DNA from 4 places in the Sodalis sp. RH24 genome. Region 3 is predicted to be linked to each of the others. Evidence: predicted binding sites of a transcription regulator. Region 3 holds the regulator's gene; each other region holds the start of a gene.

Region 1 (5,797 bases), 1.7 Mb from region 3:
TTTTGCCACTTTTCATTCAGTCATCAGCACAATGTACAGCCAACCCCTTCCCCTTATACTCAGCTCTTGCTTACCCGTGCCGGAAGTCATCGGCCACAAAAATGTCAGCGCTACCATAAGACGATAATAGCTATAAAGCAACGCGGGACGCCCTACCCACGTACCCGATATCCCGATCACATTCCCCTACCGGGAAGAGGAATCATGGCCGAAAACTCAATTTCCGTCGCCACCCACAAAACCCGCTCCAGGTTTTGGATCCTGGCAATCCTGTTTATCATCAGTACGGTTAATTACGCCGACCGTTCCACCCTGTCCATTGCCGGTCCACACGTCGCCGCCGACCTGGGGCTCGACCCGCTGCAAATGGGCTATATCTTCTCGGCGTTCGGCTGGGCTTATACCCTGGCGCAGCTGCCGGGCGGCTGGCTGCTGGATCGGTTTGGTTCAAAAATCATCTATGGCGCCGCCATTCTGATCTGGTCGATATTTACCTTTATGCAGGGGTTTGTGCACTTCTTCGCCTCCGCGGCGATGATGCTGTTTATCCTGCGCTTTATGGTCGGGTTCGCCGAGGCGCCGGTGATGCCGGCCAACAGCCGCATCGTCTCCGCCTGGTTCCCGGTCAGGGAACGCGGCACCGCCTCGGCGATATTTAATATTTCCCAGTATGCCGCGCTGGTGATCTTCAATCCGCTGTTGGGATGGATTACCCAGGAAGTAAGCTGGGAATACGTATTTATCGTCATGGGCGTGGTGGGCGTGGTGCTGTCCCTGGTCTGGTTCAAGACCATGTACAGCCCGCTCGACCACCCGAAGGTCAGCAAGCAGGAGCTGGAGTATATCCGCGCCGGCGGCGGCCTGGTGGATATGGATAACGCGGCGGCCCACCAGAAAACCGAGGCCGGACCGCAGATGGGGTATATCAAGCAGCTGCTTTCCAGCCGGATGCTGCTGGGTATTTACCTGGCCAACTATTGCGTTAACGCCATCACCTGGTTCTTCTTGTCCTGGTTCCCCATCTATCTGGTGAAGGGACGCGGCATGTCCATCCTGCAGGCCGGTTTTGTCGCCGCGCTGCCGGCGATCTGCGGCTGTATCGGCGGCGTGCTCGGCGGTATTTTCTCCGATTATCTGCTTAACAAAGGATTTTCGCTGTCGGTGGCGCGCAAGACGCCGATCATTATCGGCATGCTGATGTGCACCAGTATGGTGATTTGCAACTACACCACTTCCGACGTGGTGGTGGTGGCGGCCATGTCGCTGGCGTTCTTCGGCAAAGGCATCGGCGCGCTGGGCTGGACGGTCAACGCGGACACCGCGCCGAAAGAAATCGTCGGCCTGAGCGGCGGCGTACTGAACCTGGTGACGCAAATCGGCGCCATCACCACGCCGATTGTCATCGGTTATATCCTGAATAAAACCGGATCCTTTGACGGCGCCCTGATTTATGTCGCCGCCAACGGCCTGGTGGTGATTTTGAGTTATCTGTTTATCGTGGGCAAGATTCAACGCCTGGTGCTTAAGCCGCTGACGGCGTAAGGTTTTTTTGACATAGCAGTTTGCAACCGCAGGAGTAGGGAATGGATCACAGCGATTTTAACGGTGCGCCGACGGTGACCGCCATGCAGGTTATCCCGGTCGCGGGCCATGACAGCATGCTGATGAATATCGGCGGCGCCCACGGCGCCTATTTTACCCGCAATATTGTCATCCTTACCGACAATGCCGGGCATACCGGCGTCGGCGAGGCCCCGGGCGGCGAGGTGATTTTAAACACGCTGCAGGCCGCCCGGCAACGGGTGGTGGGCCAGCCGCTGGCGACGCTTAACCGCATCGTGCACGACGTGCACCAGGGGCATGTCAGCAACGATTTTGATTCTTTCGCCCAGGGCGCCTGGACCTTTGAACTGCGGGTAAACGCGGTGGCCGCTCTCGAGGCCGCGCTGCTGGATCTGATGGGCCAACATCTCGGCGTGCCGGTGGCGGAGCTGCTCGGTCCTGGTAAGCAGCGCGACAGCGTGCCTGTGCTGGGCTATTTGTTTTATGTCGGCGACAGGAGCCTGACCGACCTGCCCTATCAGGCCGGGCCCAGCCGGCCGTCCCATGACTGGTACCGGCTGCGCCGCGAGACGGCCATGACCACCGACGCCCTGGTGCGCCAGGCGGAAGCCGCGCAGGATCGTTATGGCTTCAAGGATTTCAAACTCAAGGGCGGCGTGCTGGCCGGCGCCAGCGAAATAGAGACCGTGACGGCGCTGGCCAGGCGGTTTCCGGACGCGCGTATTACCATCGACCCCAACGGCGCCTGGTCGCTTAGGGAAGCCATCGATTTGTGCCAGGATATGCGCGGCGTGCTGGCCTATGCCGAGGACCCCTGCGGCGCCGAGCAGGGCTTTTCCGGGCGCGAGGTGATGGCGGAATTCAAACGGGCCACCGGGCTGCCGGTGGCGACCAATATGATTGCCACCAACTGGCGCGAGCTAAACCACGCGGTACAGCTTAACGCCATTGATATTCCGCTGGCCGACCCGCATTTCTGGACCCTGCAGGGCGCGATACGCGTGGCGCAGCTGTGCGATGAATGGGGCCTGACCTGGGGCTGTCATTCCAATAACCATTTTGATATTTCGCTGGCGATGTTTATCCATGTCGGCGCGGCCGCGCCGGGCAAGCCCACCGCGCTGGATACCCACTGGATTTGGCAGGAAGGCGAGCATCTGACCAAAGAACCGCTGCAAATCGTCGACGGCGCGATCACACTCAACGGTAAACCGGGGCTCGGCGTGGAAATCGATATGGCGCAAATCGAACGGCAGCATGAGCTTTACAAGCGCATGCCGTCCGGCGCGCGCAATGACGCGCAGGCGATGCAGTATCTGATTCCCGGCTGGACCTTTGACCGGAAACGGCCGGCGATGCTGCGTTAACCCATCCAGGGTACGGCCGGCCGTACCCTGAGTTTGCCGGCGACATGGGGTGGGCCGCGGACGATGGGATCAGGCTTCGTCATCCAGCTGCAGCGCCACGTAGAGCAGCAGCCGATCGTCAAAATTGGCCAGATCCAGGCCGGTCATTTCCGAAATGCGGTTGAGGCGGTACTCCAGGGTGTTGCGGTGGATAAACAGCGCCTTGGAGGTAGGCGTGGGCTGAACGTTATGGCGGAACCAGGCAATCAACGTGCGGCGCAGCAGGCCGTTGTTATCCATGGCCTTGAGTTTTGCCAGCGGGCGCACCAGCTCGCTGGCCTGCCAGCCGCCGCGCAGGCTGTCGAGCAGTACCGGCAGCATCAGATCGGGATAAAAATAACGGCGCTGCTCGGGCAGCCGCTGCTTGCCCACCGACATGGTGGTGCGCGCGGTACGCCAGGAGCGCGCAATACCGCCGGCGCCGGGGAAAAAATTGCCCAGGGCGATACGTACCCGCAGGCGGCTGCTTTCGGTCATGCGCGAAAACAGCGTATCCACCCGCCGGCGATGCTCTTCGGCATCCCAGCGCCCGTGGCTGTTCAGCGCGGGTTTCAGCACCACCATTTCCGTCAGCGATACGATGGCGATCAGGTTATCGCGCTCCGGCGTGGTGAGCAGCGTTTGCAGCTGCTGCAGCTCCGCCATGGCGCTGTCGACGCCGAACTGCCCGCTGTCCACCTCCACCACCGCCGCCACCCTGGGCTGGTTGATATCGATGCCCAGCCGCTGGGCCCATTCGATCAGCGCCGGCGTGACTTCCTCGGCGCGGATTAAATTCAGCACCAGTTCCTCGCGCAGCCGGCTGTCCTGCGCCAGCATATGCAGCAAGCGCGCCTGCTCCAGCATCATTTCCGCCGTCATGCAGACCAGCTCGCCATACTGCCGCAGTTGACTGGGATTGCCGGTCAGGCCGATAACGCCGACGATATTGCCGTCGATTTTCAGCGGGAGGTTGATACCGGGCCGTACCCCGTGCAAATGCCGGGCCACGCCGTCGTCGATATCCACGACCCGGGCCTGCGACAGGGCCAATAACGCGCCTTCGTGCAGTTCACCGACCCGCTCTTCATCGCCGCTGCCGATAATGCGGCCGCGCGCATCCATCACGTTGATATTGCTGTCGATAATCTGCATCGTTCTTGCCACAATTTCTTGCGCCAATTTCGCATCAAGATGATACGTTGCCATCCCCGCCTCGGTTCTGTTAAGCCCTTTGCCCTATTATACCCGGGTGCTGGCGCTCATACATTGTGCAGAAGCACAAAGCGTGATCTTGCTCGCTTATTTTGTGCGGGATATCACATTCTTTCGGGCAAAAAAAGACGGCGTCGTGATGACGCCGTCTTGGTGGCGAGAGCCGGACGCGGGGGATTACTGCGCCAGCAGGTAAAGCGTGGTATCGCCGCGTTTGACGTTTAACGCCAGTATCGGCGGCTTGGCATCCAGGATTTTACGCAGTTCGCCGATATTCTGCACCGGCTGCTGGTTGACGCCCAGGATGATATCGCCCTTCTTCAGGCCGACTTTCGCCGCGGTGCTGCCCGCCTTGACATTGTCCACCTTGACGCCCTGCTGATCGCCGGTATCCATGTTGCTCAATTCCGCGCCTTCGATGCCGGTAAAGACATTGCCCGAATCAAGCTGCGGCTGGGTGCTCTGCTCCAGGATCACATCGACGGTTACCGGCTTGCCGTCGCGCAGCAGGCCGAGCTGGACCTTGGTGCCGACCGGCTGCGAGCTGACATCCGCACGGAACGCGGCAAAGCTGTTGATGGGCCGGCCGTTCATGGTGACGATGACATCGCCGGCTTTCACCCCGGCCTTTTCGGCGGCGGATTTAGGCATCACCTGGCTGACAAACGCGCCGCGCTGGGCGTCGACTTTCATCGCCTTGGCCAGCTCCGGATTGAGCTCGGTGCCGAGAATGCCGATTTCGCCGCGCCTGACCTGGCCATAGGCCACCAGCTGCGCCGTCAGGTTTTTCACCATGTTGCTGGGAATGGCGAAGCCGATACCGATATTGCCGCCGTCCGGCGCCAGTATGGCGGTATTGATGCCGATAAGCTCACCGTTGAGGTTAACCAGCGCCCCGCCCGAGTTGCCCCGGTTGATGGCGGCATCGGTCTGGATAAAGTTTTCATAGTTTTCAATATTCAGCCCGCTGCGCCCCAGCGCGGACACAATACCCGAGGTGGCGGTTTCCCCCAGGCCGTAAGGGTTGCCGATGGCCACGGTATAATCGCCGACCCGCAGCTGGTCCGAATCGGCCATCTTGATGGCGGTGAGGTTTTTAAAGTCGATCAGCTGCACCAGCGCCAGATCGGAACGGGGATCGCGGCCGATGATCTTGGCGTCGAATCGGCGGCCGTCATACAGCTGCACCTGGATTTTAGTGGCGTCGTTGACCACATGATTGTTGGTCACCACGTAGCCTTTCTGGGCATCGATAATCACACCCGCGCCCAGCGCCATGAATTTTTCCTTGGCCGGCGGGGTATTGCCCTCGCCGTCGCCGCCGCCGTCCTCATCGCCGCCCTGGCACAGGGGCGACGCCTGGAAAGGCGACCCTTCCTGGCACAGCGGGGAATCCTGGCCAAAGAACTGCTGGAACTGCTCGGGCACGCGCGCCGAACTGACGGCGGTGCTGCCTTCGACGCTGATGCTGACCACCGATGGCATGACTTTTTCCAGCATCGGCGCCAGGCTTGGGAGCTGCTGATTGGTCGAGGCGGTTTCCGCCGCATACAATGAAACAGGCGCCAGCGCCACACCCAGACACAATGCCAGCGCACTCAGGACCAAAGAAGTTTTTTTCATTTAACATTGTC
Region 2 (5,797 bases), 650 kb from region 3:
TGTATAAAATGAGCACAGGCTTTGCCGCCGGCACGTTTTTTCAGGTAAAGATATTCTTGCTAATTCGAGTTAGCATTTTTACCGAAGATTTTTACCCCGGCAATAATGCCCTGTAAGATTTGTGATAACGTTCACGACAATTTGATTAAGAAACTGAAAAATAATTAATACATATTTTAGCCTGGGTAGCTTTATGTCATTAAAAATAATCACGTTTTCCGCCACCCGCAAAGGCGGCCGAAATATCTGCGCGGGATTCGGATGCCTGGCGGCCGCCCCGGAATTGCGGCTGGATAAGGGTGGGTGAGGAGATCGCATTGAGAGAAGTGAAGTGCACGTTGTATTGGGGCGAATGATCCTCAATCCGCTTTTGCAGGCGCGCCGGCGGCAAACGCGCTATGCCGGGCGAGACGTCGTCCTATGGCCTCACTACGCTGATTTGGCAAGATTAGGAACAGTTAGGGAACCATTAAGATTCGTTCTGCCACTATACAGTCTCATTCAAGCTTTGGTTCTGTGAGCTATGGGCGGGTTGCATTGGTAGGCTAATGTTGCTGGCCGGGCTTTCGGGCCCGGCGATTTTTACACCCTGCCGGATCCATTTTTGCTCCAATACCCTCATCTATTGACTGAGTGCCGATAATTTAAGCAAGGGGATCCCGGCCGTTAAGGCGATGCCATGCTTTCTGACCGCGGGTGGGCAAGCCTTCCCCCGCGCGCGTCTCTTTCTAAGCCCATACCGGTCATCAATAGCGGGGATCATCAAAGACGTTAACAGGCCAGGATGGCCTTTACCCATGGTGGCTCAACGTTCAAACCTGGCATAATTCTATCGTGGCATGCATATCCAGCAGGCACAGGAAAACATGAATCGACTTGTCGTTATTTCCGGCTGTTCCGGTGGTGGGAAATCCACGTTACTCGCCGAGCTGAAGCGACGCGGCTATACCGTTGTCGAAGAACCCGGCCGGCGCGTCGTGAGCGAAGAGTTGAAACGAGGCGGCCAGGCATTACCCTGGATTGATATGGCGGCGTTCTTACGCAACGTTATCCAACTGTCCATAACCGATTGGACCAGGGCCGGCACCGCAAACGAATGGATATTTTTCGATCGCGGGGTGGTGGACGCGGCGGCCAACCTTGAGCACATCACGGGTAAGCCTTATTTAAAGCGCTATGGCATTTCTTTGCGCTATCATCACAAGGTTTTTTTAACGCCGCCCTGGGCCGAAATTTATGCCGAAGATCCAGAACGGCGGCATTCTTTTGACGCGGCTTTGGCTGAATACGGCCTGCTGGTCACCGCCTACCCGGCATTGGATTATGACATTTTGGCAATACCAAAAACCAACGTAGCGGATCGGGCCACGTTTGTTCTTGATGCTCTGTCCGGCAACGGAGAATAATACCACCGCCGCACCGCACGCCGCCGGTGAAGTAAACGTTGCCAGCGCCCCGACTATTCCATTGCTGCCGGCATTCCTGACCCCCGTATCCGGCACGGCATTCGCTCAGACTGTTGTGTTTGCGTCGTTATCGCCATCGGCATTTAGCGCTTTCCCCTGCACCACCAGCCACTGCTCAAACGCTTGGTGCAATACGGTTTTTTGCACGCTCACCGGCGTTAAGGCCTGGTATTGACAGGGGGCAACGGTAAATTGCGGAAACAGCGGGACAAGACGGCCATGCATTATCTCCGCCGACAGCGTGTTGACCGGCCCCAATCCCACCCCGATCCCTTCCAGCATCGCCTGCAGGGAAACGTGGAAATGGTCGTAACGGCGAAATAAGCTCGCGGGTGTTTTTCGCAGGCCGGCCGCCGCCAGCCACAGATTCCACTGCTCAGGCCTTGTCAGGGTTTCAATGCGGGGACAGGCGAGGACATCCGCGGGCAGGCGGAGCGGATAACGCTTAAGCAGCGCGGGGGAGGCCATCAGGCAATGCTGATCTTGCAAAAACGCGATCGCGGAATACTCCGCTACGCTGATATCACGCCGGATCAACAGGTCATAGTGCCCGATAATGTGCAATTGCTCGGTATTGGCCGTGGAAATCTGCAAATTTGCCTGGGGAAAGCGCGTATAAAAATCATCGAGGCGGGGCAGCAGCCATTTCAGGCACAGTGTGGTCGGCACGCTGACATTAAAGACATTATTACGTCCACCGTTGCCGTAGCGCAGGGCGATGTCGGACAGGTTATCAAACGCGCTCCCCAGCTCCCCGGCCAGCGTCAGGGCGTAAGGCGTCGGCACGCGTCGCTGGCCTTCCCGGCTGAATAAATTAACGCCGAACCATTTTTCAACCACCTGCATATGGCGGCTGACCGCCCCATGGGTAATACATAATTCTTTGGCGGCGGCGGTATAGCTGCCGGCATGGCATGCAACCAAAAATGCCCGTAATGCCGCCAGGGGTGGGAGTGAATGCATAACCAGTCCTTTTTTATCACTATTGCGTGATATTTTATCACGAGCCATTCCATTTCTGATCGCTATCATCATGGTTACTACCCCCTGAAAAAGGACGTGCCGGCGTGATGTATCTGATCATTGTCATTATTGGAATAGCGGCCGGCATCATCAGCGGCATGGTGGGCACAGGCGCTTCCATCATGCTGTTGCCGGCGCTGGCGTATACCTTTGGTCCCAAGGCCGCGGTTCCCATCATGGCCATCGCCGCCATTATGGGTAATGTTTCGCGTGTGCTTATGTGGCGCAGGGACATCAATATCAGGGCCTTTCTGTGGTATTCCCTGCCGGGTATCCCCGCCGCCGTCCTGGGCGCCAATACGCTGTGGCTGATGCCTGCGCCCCTCTCCAACTTCTGCATCGGCCTGTTTTTCTTCCTGCTGATCCCGGCGCGCCACTGGGCCAATGCCCGGGCAATAACGCTCAACCCCATGCAACTGGCGCTGGCGGGCGCACTGGTCGGTTACCTCACCGGGGTGGTTTTCTCCACGGGCCCGCTGACCATCCCCCTTTTTGCCGGGTATGGGCTGACAAAAGGCGCGCTGCTGTCGACGGAAGCGGCCGCCTCCTTTGCTATCTACCTTGCCAAGGCATCGGCGTTCGGGGCCATCGGCGCCCTGCCGCGGTCCGTCGTTATCAGTGGCCTGATGGTAGGCGGTACGCTGGTTGCCGGCATGTACATCGGTAAAATATTCTTGGTGAAAATGGCTGAAAAAACCTTTAACCGCCTGATTGACGCCATGATGCTGGTGGCGGGCGCCTCAATGATTTGGGACGCGCTTAATTGATAAATGATTCCCTGCGGAATATAACGCGCTATAAAATCCATAAAAATAAAAAATAGAACCCAATGGCCAAGCATACATAAAGCCAGCACCGGCAACCGACAATGCCTGGACAGGCGGCGGCGGTAACTATCGCCTGTTTATCAGAGGCGTACTCTCGCGATCCGTAATAATGAGGGATAGCAAATACCTAATAACATAATTAGCATCTATTTAGCGGCCAATTTACCATACCGGGTTATTCACATTATTTCTTGTTCATTTTGAACGGAGGTTGCTTTTTATTAAGTCAATCACGTTATGCGTTACATCATTTTCGTTACATCATTTTTAAGTGACATCCATCACAGTTTTGCACATCCATAGCCGTTTAACTGCACCTCAACGACATTACCGTTGAGGAAATAAAAATGAACGTTGATACCCAGTCTTGCGTGGTTACCGGAAAAAAAGCCGTTGCCGTGGTGGCGCAAAACGTAGAATATTCCGGCCAGGGGACCTTGGTTAAAATATCCCGCGGCGGGATTTGCGGATCCGATCTGCATTATTACCAGGAGGGTGCGGTCGGAAATTTCAAAGTGCGCCAGCCCATGATTCTGGGGCACGAAGTTATCGGCCATGTGGTAAAAAGCGATGCCCCGGGGTTATCCGTTAACCAGAGCGTGGCCATTAACCCCAGCAAGCCCTGTAAACAGTGTAAATATTGCCTGTCCGGTGAGGAAAATCAATGTATTAATATGCGCTTTTTCGGCAGCGCCATGTATTTCCCGCATGTGGATGGCGGATTCACGCAATTTAAAGTCGTGGATACGGAACAATGCATCCCCTTTAACAATGCCCTCGATGAACGCGTCATGGCTTTTGCCGAACCGCTGGCGGTGGCCATTCACGCCGTGAATCAGGCCGGGGACGTTAAGGGTAAAACCGTTTTTGTCTCCGGCGTCGGGCCTATCGGCAGCTTGCTGGTGGCGGCCGCCAAGGCCTCGGGCGCGCGGGAAATCATCTGCGCCGACCTGAGCCAGCGTTGCCTGGATATCGCCGCCCAAATGGGCGCCACCAAAACCCTGCATGCGGCGGCCGGTGATTTCTCCGCGTATGCCGATCAAAAAGGCTACTTCGATATCGCGTTCGAAGCCTCGGGCCATCCCCAGTCCATTACGCGCTGCCTGGAATTAACCCGGGCCAGGGGTACCTTAGTCCAGGTCGGCATGGGCGGCGTGACGCCGGAGTTCCCCATGATGATGGTCATAGCCAAGGAAATCAGGCTGGTGGGGAGTTTTCGTTTCACCACCGAATTTAATACCGCCGTGGCCTGGCTGGGCAACGGCACCATCGACCCGCTGCCGTTGTTATCCGGTGAATATCCGCAGGCCGAACTTGAACAGGCGTTGATCTTCGCGGCGGACAAATCGTTAGCGTCAAAAGTACAGTTGGTTTTTTGAAAATAGGGATCCAAAATGAACGATATTTTTTCATTAAAAAATAAAAAAGCGCTGATTACCGGCTCCGCCCAAGGCATTGGTTTTTTATTGGCCAACGGACTGGCGCAATCGGGTGCGGAAATCATCATCAATGATATTACCGCCGCCCGCGCGGAAAAAGCGGCGCAGCAGTTACGGGACCAAGGGTATACCGCTTATTCTGTCGCATTTGATGTGACGAAAAGCCAGGCCGTTAATAGCGCTATTGAGCAAATTGAGTCCGATATCGGCCCTATTGATATTTTGATTAACAATGCCGGCATCCAGCGACGCCATCCGTTTACCGAATTTCCTGAGAAAGACTGGAACGATATTATCGCGGTAAATCAAACGGCGGTATTTTTGGTTTCACAAGCGGTTGCCCGTAACATGATCAAACGCAACCGGGGTAAAATCATCAATATTTGCTCCATGCAAAGCGAACTCGGCCGTGACACCATTACCCCCTATGCGGCGTCAAAGGGCGCGGTTAAAATGCTGACCCGCGGCATGTGTGTGGAACTGGCCCGTTATAATATTCAGGTTAACGGCATCGCCCCCGGCTATTTTAATACCGAAATGACCAAGGCCCTGGTCGATAACCAGGAATTTACCGCCTGGCTGACCAAACGCACCCCGGCCGCCCGCTGGGGAGACCCGCAGGAACTTATCGGCGCCGCGGTATTCCTGGCGGCGAAAGCCTCTGATTTTGTCAACGGTCACCTGATCTTTGTTGACGGCGGTATGTTGGCGGCAGTCTGAAAGTAAAAAAAATAACGAATAATAAATAAATGACGGGAGCCGCCCGCGGGCGACTTTTCGTCATTAGCATGGGGATTGGATATGCCGATTATAATTATTGCATTAGGGGTAATATTACTCCTGATATTGATGATCAAATTTAAAGTCAATGGTTTTATCGCCCTGGTGTTTGTGGCGGCGGTGGTGGGTATCGCCGAGGGCATGAAACCGCTGGCGGTCATGCACTCGATTCAAAACGGTATTGGCGGCACCTTGGGTGGTTTGGCGATGATCCTGGGATTCGGCGCTATGCTCGGACGCCTGATCTCCGATACCGGCGCCG
Region 3 (5,797 bases):
GGTGGCGCAGGTTATCGCCGCCAAACCCTAAGGCGCGCGGCGGGAGACTAATGGCTTAACCGGCGCGCCAGCCAGTTGCCGTGCTGCGGCCGCTGGCGCCAGGCTACCGATGAAATCGTATGCATCACGCCCAGATGGAACAGAATACGCCGCAGATGGCGTTCCATCAGGGTGCCGGGCAGCTCCGGCGTTTCGCCGGCGGCATCCATCACCGGGCTGTCTGAGCTTGGGCCGTCATATTCCAGCCGTTGCTGGCAGCGCTGCAGCGCCACCTCGCAAGAGGCCAGGTACTTTTGCGCCAGCGTCGGCGTCAGCATGTAGTGATCCCGCGCCAGGATGGTCATGGCATTGATGTGCTCGACGATGAACTGGCTATGGGTCACCCATAAACGCATATCGGTCAGATAGCGCGAATTAAACGCCGGCTCCCGCATCGCCTGGCTAAGCGACGTAAACAGCGCGTTGTGCGCCTGGTTGACCTTCATGCGCGCGTAGGCCAGCGCCGCCGGCTCGGGGGCGGGTTGCAGCAGCAGTCGCAGCGCGTCCTGGTCCCGCTCCAGCGCCAGATGGGCGTTTTTGCGCAGCATACCGCTTTGCCACTGCGGCCATAACCACAGCATGCCGCCGAACGCCAGCATACAGCCGATCAGCGTATCCACCAGCCTGGGCACCAGGAAATGCGCGCCGTTCAGCGACAGTAGCTGCAACGTATACACCGCGGTCACCGTCATGCCGATCATCGCCAGGCCGTAATTTTTGCGCAACACCAGGTAAGACGCCAGCGTCAGGAACAACATGCACAGCAATACCGTGCCGTCGCTCAGCCTGAATTGCAGCGTGCCGGCGGCAATCACCAACCCCGCCAACGTGCCCAGGGCCCGATGCTGGATCCGCACCCGGGTGGCGTTATAGCCGTTCTGGCTGACAAACATCACCGTCATTAAAATCCAGTAGGGTTTGGGGAGATCCAATACCAGCCCCAGGCTGCTGCCGATGGCCAGCATAATCCCAAGCCTTGCCGCGCTGCGCAGCGCCATGGATTTAAAGGAACAGTAGCTGACCAGCGCATGCCAAAACGACAGCCGCTGCTGGTTGTCGGCCATCAGGTCGCGGCGGTAAAGCGGGCGCTGGGTACGCAGCAGCCGGGCGATACGGCTGAAATGGTAATAACAAAACTGTCCGACCGGATTATCCGGATGCCGGTCGGCAATTTTTTCCAGGGCCGACAGCGCGGTGGCCATGTTAAAACGCCCCGGCTGCCGGTGATAGAGAATATCATCCGCCAGTACCCGCAACCGCGCGGCAATCAGCCGGGCGTTATAGCGGATAACCGCCTCGGCGTGGCTTTGCGCCACCAGTTTTTGTACTTCGTCCGGCTGGTGCAGGCTGACGGCGATATGCTCCTGCAAATCCAGCGCCACCTGGAAAGAACGCAGCAGGCGTTTGTACTGCAGCTGATCATTGGCCGACAGCATATAAAGCTGCTGGTATACCTGGGCAATCAGATCAATCACCGCCTGCTGGCGGGCAAACAGCGGCGGCAGGGCGGTTTCCGGATCGGTATGCTGTGTCAGCAGGGTATATTTCGCCTCGATATAATCCGCCAGCTCCCGATACAGCAGGCTAAGCGATTCCCGCATCGGCTGCTCCTTCCACAACCGGAACCACAGGGCGTTGAACAGCCCGTACCAGGCGGTGCCGGCAATATACAGCAGCGGCGGCACGGCGGGCGGCACATTGCCGGCCAGCCCCAGGGTAAAGATGGCGGCGATAAGCGCGGCGGGCAATAAACGGCCGTGCAGCGGGCTGATTTCACCGGTAACGCCGAACAGCAGCGCCAGGCCGAGCATCACCAAGGGCAACGGCACCGGCACGGCCAACAGCACCTGGATCAGCACGCTGCTCAGCGCGAACAGCACGCCGCCGACGGCCAGTCGCTTGAAAAACCGTTTATGCAGGGTATCGAGGCCGGCGATATTGCAGCAGGCAGGGACCAACGAAAACAGCAGGCCGTTTTGCAAGCTGCCGAATAACAGGCCGGCGGCCACCGGCAGGCATAGCACGATGGTTTGCCGCAGGGCATAGTTTACTTCAGGGTGGTAGATTAACCGGCGCCACATACTGTCAGCAAAAAAAGCGTGGTACGAAGCACCACGCCTGTATAACGGGGCTATCAGCGCGTGCCGTAAACAACAATGGTTTTACCGTGCGCGGATATAAGATTTTGATCTTCGAGCATTTTAAGAATACGTCCTACCGTCTCGCGGGAACAGCCGACAATCTGGCCGATTTCCTGACGGGTGATTTTTATCTGCATGCCGTCGGGGTGGGTCATGGCGTCGGGTTGTTTCGCCAGGTTCAACAGGGTTTGCGCTATGCGTCCGGTAACGTCCAGGAATGCCAGGTTGCCGACTTTTTCCGACGTTACCTGTAAACGACTGGCCATTTGCGCCGACAGGCGCATCAGGATATCCGGATTCACCTGAATCAGCTGCCGGAATTTTTTATACGAAATCTCGGCGACTTCACAGGCGGTTTTCGCCCGTACCCAGGCACTGCGTTCCTGACCTTCCTCGAATAGGCCGAGCTCACCGATGAAATCTCCCTGGTTAAGATAGGAGAGAATCATCTCTTTGCCTTCTTCATCCTTAATCAGCACCGCCACGGCGCCCTTAACGATGTAGTAAAGCGTTTCAGCCTTTTCACCCTGATGTATAAGTGTACTCTTCGATGGATACTTATGAATATGGCAATGAGACAGGAACCATTCGAGAGTCGGGTCTGTTTGCGGTTTGCCGAGAACCATTCGCTGTTATCCTCTTTTGTCATCGCTATCCCAGGTTCGGGACATCGTATTCCCTGTTACGGCGCTTGTATTATTCACTCTGACTCCGCGTTTAAACGGAGCGACGTAAGGGAACTTATTAGGGTCTGGTAATGTGATGTTCCGATCGATCTCTTGCCCTTTCATTATCATGAGGCCGATCCAGCCTTGTTTTTAGCATAGGTTTGAAGCAGTGTCTTCTGTTGTCTTGCTTCAGCATGAAGTATGTTCAGTAACATTGCCAGTTTTCCAACAAAAATGTAGTCTGCTGGAAAGCTTTTCATCAGGAGTATCATAATGCAGGCACGGGTCAAATGGGTAGAAGGGTTGTCTTTCATGGGCGAATCCGCCTCGGGCCACCAGGTTTTGATGGATGGGAACGCGGGCGAAAAAGCGCCCAGCCCAATGGAAATGGTATTGATGTCGGTCGGCGGCTGCAGCGCCATTGATGTGGTATCGATTTTACACAAAGCGCGGCAGGACGTCCGGGACTGCGAGGTCAAACTCACCTCCGAGCGCCGCGACGAGGCGCCGCGCCTGTTTACCCATATCAACCTGCATTTTATCGTCACCGGCGCCGGGCTGACCGACAAGGCGGTGGAGCGGGCGGTGACGCTATCGGCGGAAAAATACTGCTCGGTCTCACTGATGCTCGGCGCGTCGGTCAATATGACCCACAGCTTTGAAGTGCGCGACGAACACCACGCCCCCGCCGCCTAACCGGCCCGCCAACACCGCACTCAAACCCGGCGTGTTCAAGGGAGAGCGCGCCAATGGGGTCGAATCGGGCATGGTTTCTCTGCCCGACCGAGCGCCCCATGGCACGGTATGCCCGCCAACACCGCACTCAAACCCGGCGTGTTCAAGGGAGAGCATGCCGATGGGGTCGAATCGGGCGTGGTGTTCCCGCCCGACCGAGCGCCCCACGGTATGCTAGGCCCGCCAACACCGCAGCGAATCCTGGCGTGTTCAAGGGAGAGCATGCCGATGGGGTCGAATCGGGCGTGGTGTTCCCGCCCGACCGAGCGCCCCACGGTATGCTAGGCCCGCCAACACCGCAGCGAATCCTGGCGTGTTCAAGGGAAAGCATGCCGATGGGGTCGAATCGGGCGTGGTGTTCCCGCCCGAGGCCTCGAGTTTACTTAATTTCCTTTCCTTCCAGCAACTGCTGTACCAGCGGCCCCATAATCAGCTCCATCGCCAGCCCCATCTTGCCCCCGGGCACCACCAGCGTATTAATATTGGAAATAAAGGAGCCTTGCAGCATCGCCAGCAGATAAGGCAGGTCGATATGCGCCAGGCTACGGAAATGAATAACGACAAAACTTTCGTCAAGTGAGGGAATCGCCTTGGCGGCGAAAGGGTTCGACGTGTCGACGGTCGGCACCCGCTGGAAATTGATATGGGTGCGGGAAAACTGCGGCGTGATGTAGTTAATATAATCCTCCATCGACCTCACCACCGAATCCATCACCGCCTCGCGCGAATGCCCCCGCTCGCCGGTATCGCGCACCAGTTTCTGGATCCACTCCAGGTTGACGATGGGCACCACGCCCACCAGCAAATCCACGTGCTTCGCCACGTCATGGCTATCGGTTACCACGCCGCCGTGCAGCCCCTCGTAAAATAACACGTCCGTCGGTTCCGGCAACGCCTGCCAGGGCGTAAAGGTACCGGGGATCTGGTTATACGGCACCGCCTCGTCATACGTATGCAGATATTTACGCGACTGACCGCGGCCGGTATCGCCATACTGATGAAACGTATGCTCCAGCAGGCCAAAGTTATTGGCGTCCGGACCAAAGTAGCTGATATGGCGCCCTAAATCCCGCGCCTTGCGGATCGCCATATCCATTTCCGGCCGGGTAAAGTGATGAAAGCTGTCACCCTCCAGTTCGGCGGCGTGGATATTCAACTGCTGGAATATTTTACGAAACGCCAGGCTGGTGGTGGTGGTGCCCGCACCGCTGGAACCGGTAACGGCAATAATGGGGTGTTTTGTCGACATGGTAACCCTACGCTTGGTTGAATTGCGGCGTGAAGAAGTGCGCCCGGCATCAAGGCCCAGAAGTGAGTGTTAGCATATTTAGCGCTTAGGGGCCAGGGGCTTCGCTATTCGCCCGGCGTATCTCCGGCCTGGTCATTAAACCGGCCGCGCGGCATGATATTGATATTTTCATGCAGTTCCGACCAGACCACCACCGCCTCGCCGCTTATCAACTGGCGTTTTACATCCTCGACCTTTTGCGCCAGTGATTTCTCCTGCTCGCCATAATCGGTGCCCTCACGCAGTACAAAGGACTCGATCAGGTTATAGAGCGTGTCAGGATCGATTTGTTCCCAGGGAATAATCACGATATTGTGTCCCGATAGTCAATAAATCAAGGTGTTGAGTAAATTTCACCTGTTATGCCTTGTACATCCCCGTGCGCACTGGTAGCTTCATACGCGTTATTTTACGGGGAGCCGCCAAAACGTGGAACTGAGTCTTTTTCTGTCAATGCTGGGGTTTCTCTGGGTGGCCGCCATTACCCCTGGCCCTAATAATATGCTGCTTACCGCCTCGGGCGCCAATTTTGGCTTCTGGCGCTCGATGCCGCTGATGATCGGCATCATGCTCGGCATGCAATGTATCCTGCTGCTGGTGGCCTTCGGCATCGGCGGCCTGATCACGCTTTATCCGTCCCTGCATTTTATGCTGAAGGTGGCGGGCAGCCTTTACCTGCTGTGGCTGGCCTGGAAAATAGCCACCGCCGCCTATGAAAAACTGGAAACCGACGCGCCGCCCCCCCGGCCCATTCCCTTCTACCAGGGCGGCCTGCTGCAATTCCTTAATCCCAAGGCCTGGCTGATGGCGCTGGGCGCGGTGGCCAGCTTCAGCCTGAGCGGCAGCGCCTATATCACCTCCGTCGGCGCCATCAGCGTCGGCATCGTCAGCGTCAATATCGTCTCCGGCGTTATCTGGCTCGGCTT
Region 4 (5,797 bases), 390 kb from region 3:
AGTGACCTGATGCAATAAAGTAATCTTATTGATTTTATTATCGAGACCGATGTTTACGATGCGTCTGCCGGCCCCTCGCCGGCTGGTGATAACGTTTGGGGCTTCAGTCTGACCGGCAACGGCTTTATTCCTCCGGCCTTGCCGTTGCGGTTGACGGACCGCTATGGCAATAGCGGATGTGCCTCCCTTACCCTTGATGCCGTGGATGGGTTCGATGCGCCGCGGGTTTTGTAAAAAAATGAGACCATCGGTAGGGCTTTGAGCATATTTATTCCTCGCAAAGTGGACTATCCTTACTCTGCAAACAGGACGCGTTAATTGGGTAACCAGGGAAAGGGGTGAGCTATTTTACAGGAGTAGTTGGTCATGATGTTAAGGGACAGACTGGCGCAGTTGCGCTATGCGCTGATGATTCCAGTGCTATTGATGCTGGCGCTGCAGATTACCGCCTGCGGCGACAAGGAGCCGGAGCAGCGCAAGGCGTTTATGGCGTTTTTACAAACCACCGTGCTGCCGGGCGGCGAGCGCCTGCCGACGCTGACCGACGATCAGAAAAAACAGTTCGGCACCTATGTGGCCGACTACCAGATCCTGCTGACCTTTACCCAGCAATATACCCAGGCGGTCAATGCCAGCCTGCTGCCGGTGCTGGATCAGGTCAGCCAGATCCGCGTGCCGCAGGATTATCTTACCCACCGGGTGGATTTGCAGCAGTCCGCAGGGGCACTGAATCTGCTGGGGCCGCAGATAGAACGCCTGAAAAAACAGGCGGATGACTCCCGCGCCGCGCTAAAGCAGCCCGACGACCTGAAGGCGGTATACGAACAGGCCTATACCAAGCTGGTGATTCAGCCGGCACAGCAGGTGACGCCGGTGGTGACCAGCGCGGCGCAGCTTGCGGAAACCCTGATCCAGGTGGGCAATTTCCTGAATATGCAGGGCAGCCAGGTGACCTACAGCCCCACGTCGGTGGCCTTTCCCACCCGGCTGCAGGCGACGCAATATAATGAGCTGATGGCCGGCCTGCAAAGCCAGCACCAGCAGCTGATGCAGGCGCAGACCGCCGCAGGGACGGCCCTGCGCTAATGACGCGCCGCGTTACACCAAGGTGGCCCGCCGGGTCACCTTTTTGTAACATATCCGCGTCATGATGGCTGTCGTGCGTGCGAGAAAACGCAGGTATTACAGCGGTAATTTTCTTACAGCTTTAGCTACGCAATTCCGCCTTTTAGCGTCTAAATCAGCCGCTATCGCCCTCTCTTCGCCGATGCCCGGCTGGGATGATAAATAATTTGTGATACAAATCACATTTATCAAACAAATACCCAGCAAGCAAGAGTGATCTCTATCACAATTTACCCGCCGTTAACTCCCTGAAGTTATAATTGTGGTTTTTTTTCATACGGAATTTGTGATGAATATCACCGATATAGGGGATAAACAGGGGGTGACATGGTGATATTCGTCACAGTTACGCCGCTGAGTACGCATTCGGCACGCAGCGTGGTAGAGTCCCGCTGCTTATAGAACTACCGACAGAGAATGCAACACTGTCGCAACAATTTTCACGCGCCCTTATTGTCCGGCGCGTATCAATAGGGGTGTTTTTTATGTCTTCTTCGGATATCAAGGTCAGAGTACAAAATTTTGGCCGTTTCCTGAGCAATATGGTGATGCCGAATATCGGCGCCTTTATTGCCTGGGGGATTATCACCGCGCTGTTCATCCCCACCGGGTGGACACCCAACGCGACGCTGGCTAAATTAGTCGGCCCGATGATCACCTACCTGCTGCCGTTGCTGATCGGTTATACCGGCGGACGGCTGGCCGGCGGCGAACGCGGCGGCGTGGTGGGCGCCATTACCACCATGGGCGTGATTGCCGGGGCGGATATGCCGATGTTCCTCGGCGCCATGCTGGCCGGTCCGTTGGGCGGCTGGGCGATTAAACGTTTTGACCGTATGGTGGACGGCAAGATCAAAAGCGGCTTCGAGATGTTGGTCAACAACTTCTCCGCCGGCATCATCGGCATGATCCTGGCGATTATCGCCTTCCTGGCCATCGGGCCGCTGGTTGAAATCCTGTCCCATATCCTGGCGGCGGGCGTGAACCTGATGGTACGCCACGATTTATTGCCGCTGGCCTCGATCTTTGTCGAACCGGCAAAAATCCTGTTCCTGAATAACGCCATCAACCACGGCATCTTCTCGCCGTTGGGCATCCAGCAGGCTACCGCCACCGGCAAATCAATTTTCTTCCTGATTGAAGCCAACCCGGGTCCGGGCATGGGCGTGCTGATTGCCTACATGATTTTCGGTCGCGGCAACGCCAAACAGTCCGCCGGCGGCGCGGCCATCATCCATTTCCTGGGTGGTATCCACGAAATCTATTTCCCTTACGTGCTGATGAACCCGCGTCTGCTGATAGCGGTAATCCTCGGCGGCATGACCGGCGTGTTTACCCTGAGCGTGCTGCACGGCGGCCTGGTTTCCCCCGCGTCGCCGGGTTCCATCCTGGCGGTGCTGGCCATGACGCCTAAAGGCGCCTATTTTGCCAATATTACCGCGGTAGTCGCGGCGTTTGCCGTGTCCTTCGTTATCGCCTCGATCCTGCTGAAAAGCATGAAGGCCAAGGAAGGGGACGACCTTGAAGACGCCACCCGTCGTATAAAAGATATGAAAGCGCAGTCCAAAGGCATGGCCGCGCCGGTTACCGCCGGCGCCACCGGCGACCTGGCTTCGGTACGTAAAATCATCGTGGCCTGCGATGCCGGCATGGGCTCCAGCGCCATGGGCGCCGGGGTACTGCGTAAAAAAGTCAAGGAAGCCGGGCTGACCAATATCAGCGTGACCAACACGGCCATCAACAGCCTGCCTGAGGATGTTGACCTGGTGATCACCCACCGCGACCTGACCGAGCGGGCCATGCGCCACGCCCCGCAGGCGCAGCATATCTCGCTGACCAACTTCCTGGACAGCGGGCTGTATACCGATCTGGTGGCGCGTCTGGTTGCGGTGCAAAAGACCGAAACCAATCAGAATAAAGTCATCACCACCCTGGACGACAGCTTCGAAGACAGCGAGCAGAACCTGTTCCGCCTGACCGCGGCCAATATCTTCCTCGGACGTCAGGCCGACAATAAGGAACAGGCAATCCGTTTTGCCGGTGAGCAACTGGTCAACGGCGGTTACGTGCTGCCGGAGTATGTGGAAGCGATGCTGGATCGTGAAAAGCTGACCTCCACCTACCTGGGCGAGTCCATTGCGGTTCCCCATGGCACCATCGAGGCCAAGGATAAGGTGCTGCGCACCGGCGTGGTATTCTGCCAGTATCCGGCGGGCGTGCGTTTCGGTGATGAGGAAGACGATATTGCCCGTCTGGTGATTGGTATCGCCGCGCGCAATAACGAGCACATCCAGGTCATTACCAGCCTGACCAACGCGCTGGACGACGATGCGGTTATCCAACGCCTGATCAACACCACCGACGTAGATGAAGTGCTTGAGCTGCTCAAAGGCGGCAAAACGGCCTAACCACAGCGCGGGCGATGGAAACGGTTGTATTTGAGAGGGGGCCTGCGTTGGCCCCTTTTTAACTAAGAGAATCCAAGGTTAAATCTATGAAAGCATTACATTTCGGAGCAGGTAATATCGGACGCGGCTTTATCGGTAAATTATTGGCCGATGCCGGGGTGGACGTGGTGTTTGCCGACGTTAACCAAACGGTGCTTGACGCCTTGAACGCCAGGCATGAATACGAGGTCCATGTCGTGGGCGAGCAGTCCCATGTGGAAAGGGTCCGGGGCGTCAGCGCCGTTAACAGCACCGGCGCGGAAGTGGTGGCATTGATAGCCGACGTTGATTTGGTAACCACCGCCGTAGGGCCGCAGATCCTGGAACGCATCGCCGGTACCGTCGCCAAAGGGTTGATCGCGCGCCATGACGCGGGCAATACCCGGCCGCTGAATATTATCGCCTGTGAAAATATGGTGCGCGGCACCAGCCAGTTGAAACAGCATGTCTTAAAGGCACTGCCCGAGCAGTATCACGCCTGGGTGGCGCAGCACGTCGGTTTCGTCGATTCCGCGGTGGATCGCATCGTACCCCCGGCCGAAGCCGGAACCCAGGATCCGCTGGCGGTGACGGTGGAAACCTTTAGCGAATGGATTGTGGATAAAACCCAGTTCATCGGCGAGCCGCCGGCTATCGCCGGCATGGAGCTGACCGATAACCTGATGGCGTTTGTCGAACGTAAGCTGTTTACGCTTAACACCGGCCATGCCATCACCGCCTATCTGGGCCAGCATGCCGGGCATAAGACCATCCGCGACGCGATCCTCGACCCCGACATCCGCCAGGTGGTGAAAGGCGCCATGGAAGAAAGCGGCGCGGTGCTGATTAACCGTTACGGTTTTGAAGCCGCGAAACACGCCGCCTATATCAATAAGATCCTGCAGCGCTTTGAGAATCCCTATTTACATGACGACGTAGAGCGCGTCGGCCGCCAGCCGCTGCGTAAGCTCAGCGCCGGCGACCGGTTGATCAAACCGCTGCGCGGCACCATGGAATACGGCCTGCGCCACGACAACCTGCTTAAGGGCATCGCCGCCGCCATGCATTATCATAGCGAGCAGGATCCCCAGGCGCAGGAATGGGCGGCATTGCTGGAAAAATCAGGCCCCGGAGCGGCGCTGGCGCAGGTCTCCGGTCTTGAGGAAGACGGCGAGGTGGTAGCGCAGGTGGTGGATCTTTATAACGCCATGCAATGATGATGAAGATCCGGCGGCGGGCAATATCCCGCCTCCGGGGGTTACATGGTGTTCGGTGATGACGGAAAATACTCAACTGTACGAAAACCAGGTCCTCGAACAACTGAACGCCGGCACAACGGTCAGGGATTTGATGGGCGCGGCGGTGGAATTATTGGCCGAGGCGGTCAATATTCTGGTGCTGCAAATCTTTCGCAAGGATGATTACGCGGTAAAATATGCCGTGGAGCCGCTACTGATTGGCGCCGGTCCGCTGGGCGAACTACCGGTGCGCCTGAAGCTGGTATACGCCCTGGGCGTTATCAGCCGACAGGAGTATGAGGACGCCGAGCTGCTGATGGCCTTGCACGAGGCCTTGCAGGACGATCCCAAGGAATACCGGTTTACCGACGATGAAATCCTCGGCCCGTTCAGCGAACTGCACTGCGTCGCGGCGTTCCCGCCGTTGCCGGAATTTTCCCGCGTACCGGCGGATGACGCGCTGGTGCGTATGCAGCAGCAGCGCTACCAGCAGATTGTCCGTTCCACCATGGTGCTGTCGACCACCGAGTATTTAGTCCGCATCAGCGCGAAAAAAGCCTTCACTGACAAGTTGTTACTGAAATAAGCCTGCTTCAGGGAGCAACGGTACCTGAAATGCAAACGTCCCGGCCGTAAGGCCGGGACGTTTGCGATCAACCGAACCATCCCGCGGGATGGTTTTTACATTTAACGGACGCCGGTTATTTGGCTTCGCCGAAACGTTTGGCCGCTTCGTCCCAGTTCACCACGTTCCAGAAGGCCTTGATATAGTCCGGGCGACGGTTTTGATATTTCAGGTAGTAGGCATGTTCCCACACGTCCAGGCCCAGGATCGGGTAGCCGGAGGTGCCGGCGATGGCTTCGCCCATCAGCGGGTTGTCCTGGTTGGCGGTGGAGACCACGGCCAGTTTACCGTCTTTCAATACCAGCCAGGCCCAGCCGGAACCAAAACGGGTGGCGGCGGCTTTTTCAAACGCTTCCTTGAACGCGTCGACGGAACCCAGATCG

What was found. The regulator CRP, encoded in region 3, controls carbon source genes, mostly activating them, when cyclic AMP is high. The targets are predictions, from matches to a motif close to ATGTGANNNNNNTCACAT.
Region 1: a site for CRP is predicted at 4,256-4,273, ahead of ACL2XG_RS11115 (CdaR family transcriptional regulator). Genes of this name have one in related genera too.
Region 2: a site for CRP is predicted at 3,586-3,603, ahead of idnD (L-idonate 5-dehydrogenase). Genes of this name have one in related genera too.
Region 4: a site for CRP is predicted at 1,337-1,354, ahead of ACL2XG_RS16800 (PTS mannitol transporter subunit IICBA). Genes of this name have one in related genera too.

The regions. Positions count from the first base shown of each region.
Region 1 covers NZ_CP178729.1:2,408,149-2,413,945, forward strand. Annotated here, with positions in the region: gene ACL2XG_RS11105 (MFS transporter) at 205-1,542, shown strand; gene ACL2XG_RS11110 (enolase C-terminal domain-like protein) at 1,584-2,930, shown strand; gene ACL2XG_RS11115 (CdaR family transcriptional regulator) at 3,000-4,157, opposite strand; gene degP (serine endoprotease DegP) at 4,341-5,786, opposite strand.
Region 2 covers NZ_CP178729.1:3,440,836-3,446,632, forward strand. Annotated here, with positions in the region: gene ACL2XG_RS15645 (AAA family ATPase) at 840-1,406, shown strand; gene ACL2XG_RS15650 (LysR substrate-binding domain-containing protein) at 1,512-2,429, opposite strand; gene ACL2XG_RS15655 (sulfite exporter TauE/SafE family protein) at 2,537-3,256, shown strand; gene idnD (L-idonate 5-dehydrogenase) at 3,664-4,695, shown strand; gene idnO (gluconate 5-dehydrogenase) at 4,711-5,475, shown strand; gene ACL2XG_RS15670 (gluconate:H+ symporter) at 5,557-5,797, shown strand, end outside.
Region 3 covers NZ_CP178729.1:4,093,737-4,099,533, forward strand. Annotated here, with positions in the region: gene argD (bifunctional acetylornithine/succinyldiaminopimelate transaminase) at 1-31, shown strand, start outside; gene ACL2XG_RS18450 (YccS/YhfK family putative transporter) at 48-2,120, opposite strand; gene crp (cAMP-activated global transcriptional regulator CRP) at 2,174-2,806, opposite strand; gene ACL2XG_RS18460 (hypothetical protein) at 2,974-3,162, opposite strand; gene ACL2XG_RS18465 (OsmC family protein) at 3,122-3,544, shown strand; gene ACL2XG_RS18470 (phosphoribulokinase) at 3,963-4,832, opposite strand; gene ACL2XG_RS18475 (YheU family protein) at 4,937-5,179, opposite strand; gene ACL2XG_RS18480 (LysE family translocator) at 5,301-5,797, shown strand, end outside.
Region 4 covers NZ_CP178729.1:3,700,719-3,706,515, forward strand. Annotated here, with positions in the region: gene ACL2XG_RS16795 (DUF3053 domain-containing protein) at 370-1,086, shown strand; gene ACL2XG_RS16800 (PTS mannitol transporter subunit IICBA) at 1,611-3,533, shown strand; gene ACL2XG_RS16805 (mannitol-1-phosphate 5-dehydrogenase) at 3,620-4,768, shown strand; gene ACL2XG_RS16810 (MltR family transcriptional regulator) at 4,827-5,375, shown strand; gene sodA (superoxide dismutase [Mn]) at 5,491-5,797, opposite strand, start outside.